One region of the Moritella sp. 24 genome, then DNA from elsewhere that is predicted to be linked to it. Evidence: predicted binding sites of a transcription regulator. Region 1 holds the regulator's gene; each other region holds the start of a gene.

Region 1 (3,206 bases):
CGCGACTTTTTCTGTTTTGGCGTTTAAGGTTTGTAATAGTTGTGGTAATAATTTAACAGGCAGGTTATCTACGCAGTAGTAGCCTAGATCTTCAAGTACCCGTAATGCGATTGATTTACCGGAACCTGATTGGCCACTGACTATTATTAATTTCATCTTTTATCCTCACATCTGCGTAGCTAATATATCCTAGTGTTAGTCAAAATTAGGTAGCTAATTTAAAACTGATAGCGATATAAAATAATGGGCTCATTATCCCGCAATTGATTTGGATATGATATGTTTTAATTATGTCAGAAGCATTAATACCTAAAGGAAATGTTTATTTCCTTTAGGTTATTTATTAGTGGGACTAAAAATTAATGACGGATTAATTTTTCTTTGTGCTTAATCACTTGGCGATCAAGCTTATCCATTAAGCCATCAATTGCGGCATACATGTCATTATGCTCATGTACGGCAAAGATTTCACCCCCATTTAGATGTATTTTGGCTTCTGCAATTTGGAGTAGTTTTTCGACATTTAAAATCACATGGATATTGTTAATGTGATCGAAATGTCGTTCTAATTTGGAAAACTTGCTATCAACGTAATCTTTCAGTGAATCTGTAATGTCTACATGTCTACCTGTTAAATTAATTTGCATATATGTCTCCCATATGAAGGTTAGATGAGCCTTATAGCAGGCTCTTACGCTGATTAGATGGCGGTATGCTGAGCGCTTCTCGATACTTCGCAATAGTGCGTCGAGCCACTTTGATACCTTGATCAGCAAGTAAATCAGCAATCTTGCTGTCACTTAATGGTTTTATGGCATTTTCTGCCGCAACCAATTTCTTAATTAATGCGCGGATAGCGGTAGATGAGCACTCACCACCGTTATCTGTACTTACATGGCTTGAAAAGAAAAACTTCAATTCAAAAATACCACGTGGTGTATGCATAAACTTCTGCGTTGTGACACGAGAAATTGTTGATTCGTGCATTTCCACTTCTTCTGCAATATCATTCAACACCATAGGTTTCATGGCTTCATCACCATATTCAAAGAAATCCATTTGGCGTTGAACAATGCATTTTGTTACTTTTAGTAACGTTTCATTACGACTTTCTAAACTTTTAATAAACCATTTTGCTTCTTGAACATGCGTACGAATAAATTGTCCATCGCTACTATTACGGTTACCCGTCGATAGGCTTGAATATTCATTGTTCACTTTTAATCTTGGCACAATGTCAGGATTTAACTCGACTATCCACTGATTATTTTTTTTCTTTACCAGAACATCAGGGATAACATAGAGTCCTTCACTTTGATCTATGGCATTTCCAGGCCTTGGTTCTAGGCTCTGGATTAATTGCATGATCTCTTTGAGTTGAGGCTCTTTTAATTTTGTTTTACGGCTTAATTGACGATAGTCTCGATTACCTAATAAATCCATATGAGATTGGATTACTTGCTGACATTCGGTTAACCAAGGCGTGTTTTTGGGTAAGTGTTGAAGTTGGATTAATAAACATTCTTGTAATGAACGTGCAGCAACACCGATGGGATCAAAATGTTGGATACGTTTTAATACCGCTTCAACTTCATCTAATTCGATCTGCTCTTCGTCACTGTCATTGGTTTCTTGATGACCTATATTGACACTCGTTAGAATATCGTCACAAGTTTGGCTAAGGTAGCCATAATTATCGATGCCATCAATAATCGCGACTGCAATTGCACGGTCAGTATCGGAGAAGGGGGTTAATTCCATTTGCCACATGAGATGTTCGTATAAGCCTTCGCTGGTTTCACCTTGGTAAACTTGGTCTAAACCATCAATACCTGCGCTACCACCGCTGTGAGTTTGCGTTTGTGGGGTATAAACATCATCCCAGTTGCTGTCGTTAGGTAGCTCATCGGGCATTGAGTCGCTATTAAGCGCATCGCTCACTTCTATTTGGCTGGTATCAGTAATTGAGTCAGTACTATCAGCGTTAAGTGAATCATCGTTATCACTCTCATTTGACGGAGATGTGTTGGGATCTTCTTGTTCTAGCAGCGGGTTGCTGTCTAACGCTTCTTGAATCTCTTGCTGTAACTCCAAGGTCGATAATTGTAATAATCGAATCGCTTGTTGTAGCTGTGGCGTCATTGCCAGAGATTGACTCATACGAAGTTGTAATGATGGCTTCATCTAACGACTACTCTCTCTTCCTTAATGCGGCTATATATCAATATCAAACTATAGTCGGAATTGATCTCCAAGGTACACTTCTTTTACTTTTTCGTTGGACAGAATTTCTTCAGAAGTACCAGATGCGATTAAATGTCCGTGGCTTACAATGTAAGAGTGCTCACATACATCAAGCGTTTCACGTACGTTATGGTCGGTAATTAACACCCCTAAACCACGATCACGTAGATGCTGAATAATCTTCTTAATATCGCCGACAGAGATAGGATCTACACCTGCAAAAGGTTCATCTAATAAAATGAACTTGGGATCAGCGGCAAGTGCTCTTGCGATCTCAACACGGCGGCGTTCACCACCGGATAAGCTCATGCCTAAACTATCGCGAATATGGGTGATATGAAATTCTTCTAACAATTCTTCTAGTTTTTCTTCACGTTCAAAACGGCTTAATTCTGTGCGAAGTTCTAAGATCGCCATAATATTTTTCGTTACTGATAAACGGCGAAAAATAGACGCTTCTTGTGGTAAATAACCGATGCCTTGTTGCGCTCGAATATGCATAGGTTCATGCGTTAATTCTTGGTCATCAATGAAGATTTGTCCATGATCTCGCTTAACCAAGCCTACAACCATGTAAAAGGTCGTTGTTTTACCCGCGCCATTAGGCCCAAGTAAACCAACAATTTGTCCTGATTCGACTTCGAGACTCACATCTGAAACAACTTTACGTTTGTTGTAGCTTTTTGCTAAGTGTGATGCTTTTAAACGCGCCATATGAATGTATTTACTCTAATTAGTTTTGTTGTTTTCAGGAGTGAAAATTGTGATCACTCGATCTGATTCATGATTTCCGCTTTCGGCTATCATTTCTTGTTTGTCGATTTGATAGATGATCTTATCACCTTTCACTTCGCTGTCGGCTTGGCGTAAACGTGCATTTGTTGATAACGTTAAACGTTTTTTACCGAGTTCATAACGGATCTCATTCGATTCAGCATTGATTTTTTTGCTGCCATCAAGCT
Region 2 (3,206 bases), 110 kb from region 1:
TTCATTTCCATATACGGGGTTGGGCTATATTTGTTGAGGTTACCCATTTTACCGGTACGTGTACGCGTATGAAAATGCTCTACCACACGCCCACTATTAAGCCAGAATGGATATTCGTCACAAGGATGTTCATTATTATCAACCCAAGGTAACGGAATTAAATTAGCCTTACCTGTCGGTGTTGGGAATACACCATCGCTATATAAACGAGGGTTACCTTTATCAGTGTCATCACCTTCACGGTGTGGCCATTGGATACCACGGGCCTTTTCAATTTTTTCGTACGTCATACCTGAGATATCAAGATTACGCCCAGCCCCTTTTGATAGAGACTTCATTTCTTCAAACGCTTCTTCCGTCGTCACAGGGAAAGTTATTTTTTTACCATTCTCAAAACGTTTCGATAATTCAGAAAAAATCCAAAAATCAGATTTAGAATTACCCTTAGGTGCTTGCACGTTACTGACTCGGTTTACACGTCGTTCAGTATTGGTAAATACCCCTTCCTTCTCAGCCCAAACGGCAGCTGGTAAGAACATATGCGCATATTGCGTTGTTTCTACATCTTGATACGCATCTTGAACCACAAGAAAATCTAATTTTTCTAGCGTTTTACGGATACGTGAAGTATTTGGCATCGACGTCATTGGGTTTGTCGCTACTAACCACAGACCTTTAATTTGTCCCGTTTCAATGGCAGGAAAAATATCTGTTTGTGCTAAACCTCGTTTTTTCGGAAAGAACTCTGGGTCTATGCCCCAAAATTCAGCAATGTCGTTACGGTCTTTTTCTTTCTCTAATAAACGGTAACCCGGTAAACCAGAACAAGAAGACCACTCACGTGTGCCCATCGCATTACATTGACCAGTAATTGATAAGCTCGTCCCGCCAGGTACACCTATATTACCGGTAATAAGCGATAACGAATTACAACCAGTGATAGCATCACTACCATGGGTACTTTGATTCAGCCCCATCGTCCAGATACTCATGGCACGTCCCGCCTTCGCAAATAAACGCGCCACATGGCGGATCGTATCTTCATCGATGCCACAAATTTTAGCCGCTGATGTTGGATCAAAATCAGCAACACAAGCTCTTAACTCTTCAATGCCGTTGGTATATTTTTCGATATAGTCTTTATCTTCTAGCCCTTCTTTTAAGATCACGTGCATTAATGAATTCTGCAACACGATATCGGTACCAGGACTAATTGGTAAATGAATATCAGCAAACTGTGCAAGCATAGTGACGCGCGGGTCAACCACGATAAGCGGAAAGTTACGTGCTTCTTTCGCTTCTTTTAAACGCCAATAAATAACAGGATGTTGTTCTGGTAGGTTTGAGCCCCACGCAATCAAACAATCAGTATGCGAAAAATCATCGTAACAACCCGGTGGGCCATCAGAACCAAATGAACGCTTGTAACCTGATACCGCAGACGCCATACATAGAGTTGTATTGCCATCGTAGTTATTGGTACCGATACAACCACGTGCTAATTTACCTAATGTATAGAATTCTTCAGTGAGTAGCTGGCCAGTAGACACAATCGCAAATGAATCTTTGCCGTATTGATCTTGAATCGCTTTAATTTTATCGCTCATGGTATCGAGCGCGCTATCCCAATCAGTTTCTTTATAGATGTCATGAATTTGATCACGCACTAATGGGTGATTACCGCGACCTTCCGCTTCAAACAACTCATGCTCAAAGATACCTTTAATACATAGCTTGCCTCTGTTCACATCAGCATCTGCAACGCCTCGACTCGCAACAGCATTCCCTTGCTCATTAACTCCGATCTCAATAGAACAACCTGTAGAACAATATCCACACGTTGTATATTTCCATTCTTTAACCTGTTTATCCGCAATGCGAATAGGTTTTTGATCCTTGCGTCCGAAAATCATAAGACGTCTCCATTAATCTATTAAATTGCTCAACACATATTTTGATATCGTTTTTATATTTTTCATCTCATTATTTTTATAAATAGTCTTTATCGATAAGCACTATTTATAAAAATATATCCTTCTATAGATACAATTGAGCAATAACCAAGCCAGCTTATCTATTTATTGATAAAAAATAGATATATCACCATGCAACGTATAAACATCGCCATTTAACTGCAATTTCACAGCACTATTCATCATTTTCACACCACATTTACGTCAGTAATGAAATTAGGCTGCACCATGGCTGTGCGTGAGCGCAAAAACTGGTGCAACATCACACACTTGAATCTACTTGAAAACCATAAAAAAAACAGGGTAAGACAATTAAGTCTTTAGTATCAACAACTAAAGATGGTTTTGCATAGTTGGCACTGTCTTTGCGTTAGTATGTTCAGAGCCGTACTACAGGGATGTGAGTCATGACAATTGAATTAATAACCAAAGCGCAAACACAACGCACCAGTCAAGCTGGTCAAGCTGGTCAAGTAGCTTTAGTGGGAGCAGGTCCGGGTGACCCAGAACTACTCACACTAAAAGCGATTAAAGCAATTGAGAGTGCCGACCTGATCCTGTTTGATAATTTAGTCAGTACAGAAATTAGAGCGTTATTTCCAGCACATACGAAGACCATCTACGTGGGTAAGAAAAAGGCGGATCACTGTATACCGCAAGATCAACTTAATTTATTCATGGTAGATAAAGCAAAACAAGGTCTGAATATCTGTCGCTTGAAAGGTGGTGACCCCTTTGTATTTGGTCGTGGTAGTGAAGAACAATTAGTTCTCCATGCTCACGATATAAAAACGACAATCGTACCCGGTGTAACAGCCGCATCAGGTTGCACTGCATATGCAGGTATCCCACTAACTCATCGAGGGTTATCAACGGGCTGTACTTTCATTACCGGTCATCTGAAGAATGGCAAGCTAGATCTAAATTGGCCGCAACTTGCACACCTTGACCACACTTTAGTGTTTTACATGGGTCTTGGTAAATTAGCGGAAATTTCAGAACAGTTGACTCGCCATGGATTAGACGCAAATACACCCGCTGCATTGATCGAAAATGGGTCCACGCCACAGCAAAGAGAATTCGTTGGTACTGTATCAACATTACCGACACTCGCAATTGAACACCAATTAAAAAGTCCTAGCCTGATCGTTATCGGTTCAGTGGTCTCTCTCGCAGAGAAACTGAGTTGGAGAGATCTGGAGCAAGCGACAAAAAATCAAGCATTGAGCGCAT
Region 3 (3,206 bases), 1.6 Mb from region 1:
TTCGGTCCAAAACAAGAGTGGAACATGTTCTTAGAATATGGGTTCTTAAACTGGAACCAAGTGATCTTCTCTATTGGTCGTCGTTTCTAATAAAACGACTAAATAAGCAAACAATAGATAATAAAAAGCCGCGGTTACTGAATCAGTAAATCGCGGCTTTTTAGTTCTTAGCTAAACACTCAAATAAGTCTAAACCTTATTTTGAGTTTTGCTCAGCTTTCTTCTTTGCTTTTTCTACGCGACGTTCATCAATGATATGTTTAATTTCACCACCAATGTGTGACTCACCACGTTTCTCAGCTAATTCCATTTGACGTTCACGTTCTGCAAAACGGCTACGTTGTGTATCAGATACTTGATCGTGGCAACGGTGACAACTCAGGCCTTTCACGTAATGTTCACTTTGCATTTCGTCTTGCGTTAACGGGTAACGACAAGCAAAACATTGATCACATTCGCCTTGCTCTAAATCGTGATTCACCGAAACACGCGCATCGAATACAAAACACTCACCTTCCCACATGGTTTCTTCTTTAGGCACTTCTTCAAGATACTTAAGAATACCGCCTTCCAAGTGATAAACTTCGTCAAAACCTTGCTCTTTTAAATAAGCAGTCGATTTTTCACAACGAATACCACCCGTACAATACATCGCTACTTTCTTGTGTTTTTCTTTATCTAAGTTGTTTTTCACATACTCAGGGAATTCACGGAAAGTGGCTGTATTCGGGTTTACAGCATTTTGGAATGTACCGATCTCAATTTCATAATCGTTACGAGTATCGATTAGAATCACTTCTGGATCAGAGATAAGTGCATTCCAATCTTTCGGTTGCACGTAAGTACCAACAACTTGGTTAGGGTCGATACCTTCAACACCCATAGTTACGATTTCTTTTTTCAACTTCACCTTAGTACGTAAGAACGGGTTCTCATCGTTATAAGATTGTTTGAAAGAGATTTCACCCAAACTTGGGTCTTGAGATAAAAAGCTTAATACAGCATCAATACCTGCTTGTGGCCCAGCAATTGTACCGTTGATACCCTCAGCCGCTAATAACAGCGTACCGCGAACATCTTGGCTTTCCATTTTTGCTAATAAAGGCGCGCGTAACGCTTCGAAGTTTTCTAAACGTACGAATTTGTATAATGCACAAACTGTGATTTGAGCGGTATTATTGGTAGTAATTGGTGCTGACATTTGGTTATTCCCCATTGAGCTAACTGGAACGTAAATCCAGAGCTGTAGATTAAGGCGGCGATGGTAACAGAAATACGATATAGCGGCCACTAAAATTGATCTAGATCAACAATCAGCATGGCGACGCCCCTAACCCAACGTCAAAAACTATACTTTGTAGGTACAAAGTTCGTGAATTTAAAATATCTGGCACAGTTATTGATTGACTCATTGTAAGACTCGCTCATTCAGGATGACGATTATGATGACAAACCCGCAATTAACCCGATTTATTGAGCGTAATAGACTCGATACGACTTATTTAACCGATGCTGCAAAATGGTACACAGGCCTCATATCTGCAATCAGAGCGCACCAGTATAGTGCAGTAGAGAGTACTATGGAGAGTTCTAGTGAGAGTTCTAGTGAGAGTACTATTGAGAGTAATCTGGGCAGTAGTTCAGTAATATCTGGACGAGGTAATAATAAACAAACACCTGTTTTACTTGGTATTAATGGTTGCCAAGGTTCAGGTAAGTCAACACTCGCTGATTATCTCGCTACCTACTTAACCAGTGAATATAAAATGAATGTCGCAGTGCTTTCTCTGGATGATTTTTACTATAGCCACCAGCAACGTAAAAACCTATCTGAACATGAACATCATTTACTACAAACTCGTGGCGTACCTGGCACACATAATTTATCTCTCGCACACGACACACTAGATAAACTGCAATCCGCAGATCATAAATCAGCACCTGTTGCACTGCCTCGCTTTAATAAAACAACCGACAACCCTTACCCCGAGTCGGAATGGCCCATGGTTCACGGACCTGTCGATGTCATCATCTTGGAGGGATGGTGCTTAGGCGTACAAGCTCAAACAGATGAAGCACTATTAGACCCCGTCAACAGACTTGAAGCGACAAAAGACAAATACGGTATTTGGCGCCGCTATGTGAACCATCAGATCAAACATCACTACGCTGCACTTTATGAACGACTCGATATGTTAGTCATGCTTAAAGCACCAAGTTTCGATATTGTTTATCAATGGCGATTAGCGCAGGAGACAAAATTAAAACAACAAACACTCACGCTTAGTTCCCCACTGAACCGTGTCATGAACGAATCAGAAATAAAACTGTTCACCGCTTACTTTCAACGGGTCACCGAACATGGGTTAACAACACTGCCCGCTTTATGTAACTGGGTGTTTGAATTAGATGCTAACCGTAATATGGTTCATTCATATACGCCCCAATCAATACAGCTTGATCAATACCCAGCCATTTTTACCGATCTTGATGGTACCTTGCTCGATCATGATAACTACAGTTTTACCCCTGCTTTAAATACATTGGCCGAATTAAAGCAGGCTGCAATACCCGTGATCCCCAATACCAGTAAAACCTATGCCGAATTACTCGTTCTAAGAAAAAAACTTGATTTAAAAGGGCCATTTATTGTTGAAAATGGGGCTGCTATTTATATACCAGTTAACTATTTTAGCCATCAACCTATCGGCACAATACAACAAGATGGTTACTGGGTTAAATCCCTTGTTCATTCACGCGAACATTGGTTATCGCTACTACAAACGGTTCCGACACAACAGACAGCGTTATTCACAAGTATGCATACAATGACACTTAACGACATTGTTGATGCGACAGGATTAGATAAGGAAAGTGCTGCCCTTGCAAGTCAACGACAATATGGCGAGCCTGTACTCTGGAAAGGTAATGCAGCACAAAAACAAATATTCATTCAACACTTAAAAAAACAAGGGGCGACGATCTTAGAGGGTGGACGTTTCTTGCATGTTTGCGGCGATTGTAACAAAGGTAAAGCAATGGGCTGGTTAATGAATCAGTTTAAATTATTTCATCCACAGCAAACACCCTACTCTATTGCTCTCGGTGACGGTAACAATGATATTGCCATGTTAGAAGCTGCGCAATATGCCGCCATCATTTTATCACCAGCACATATCCCTCCAAAATTAAAACGTAAACAAGGC

The links. Region 1 encodes sigma-54, which starts transcription at its own class of promoters, with help from an activator protein. Its sites were predicted from a motif close to GTTGGCACGNNNNTNGNNT; they were not measured.
Region 2: HWV00_RS19170 (molybdopterin oxidoreductase family protein) is a predicted target of sigma-54. The motif match lies at 2,052-2,070, and genes of this name have one in related genera.
Region 3: HWV00_RS12350 (HAD-IIB family hydrolase) is a predicted target of sigma-54. The motif match lies at 1,387-1,405, and genes of this name have one in related genera.

The regions. Positions count from the first base shown of each region.
Region 1 covers NZ_CP056123.1:4,399,163-4,402,368, reverse strand. Annotated here, with positions in the region: gene rapZ (RNase adapter RapZ) at 1-156, opposite strand, end outside; gene hpf (ribosome hibernation promoting factor) at 360-647, opposite strand; gene HWV00_RS19660 (RNA polymerase factor sigma-54) at 679-2,184, opposite strand; gene lptB (LPS export ABC transporter ATP-binding protein) at 2,233-2,958, opposite strand; gene lptA (lipopolysaccharide transport periplasmic protein LptA) at 2,974-3,206, opposite strand, start outside.
Region 2 covers NZ_CP056123.1:4,288,355-4,291,560, forward strand. Annotated here, with positions in the region: gene HWV00_RS19170 (molybdopterin oxidoreductase family protein) at 1-1,913, opposite strand, end outside; gene cobA (uroporphyrinogen-III C-methyltransferase) at 2,381-3,206, shown strand, end outside.
Region 3 covers NZ_CP056123.1:2,778,249-2,781,454, forward strand. Annotated here, with positions in the region: gene HWV00_RS12340 (hypothetical protein) at 1-90, shown strand, start outside; gene HWV00_RS12345 (rhodanese-related sulfurtransferase) at 197-1,201, opposite strand; gene HWV00_RS12350 (HAD-IIB family hydrolase) at 1,443-3,206, shown strand, end outside.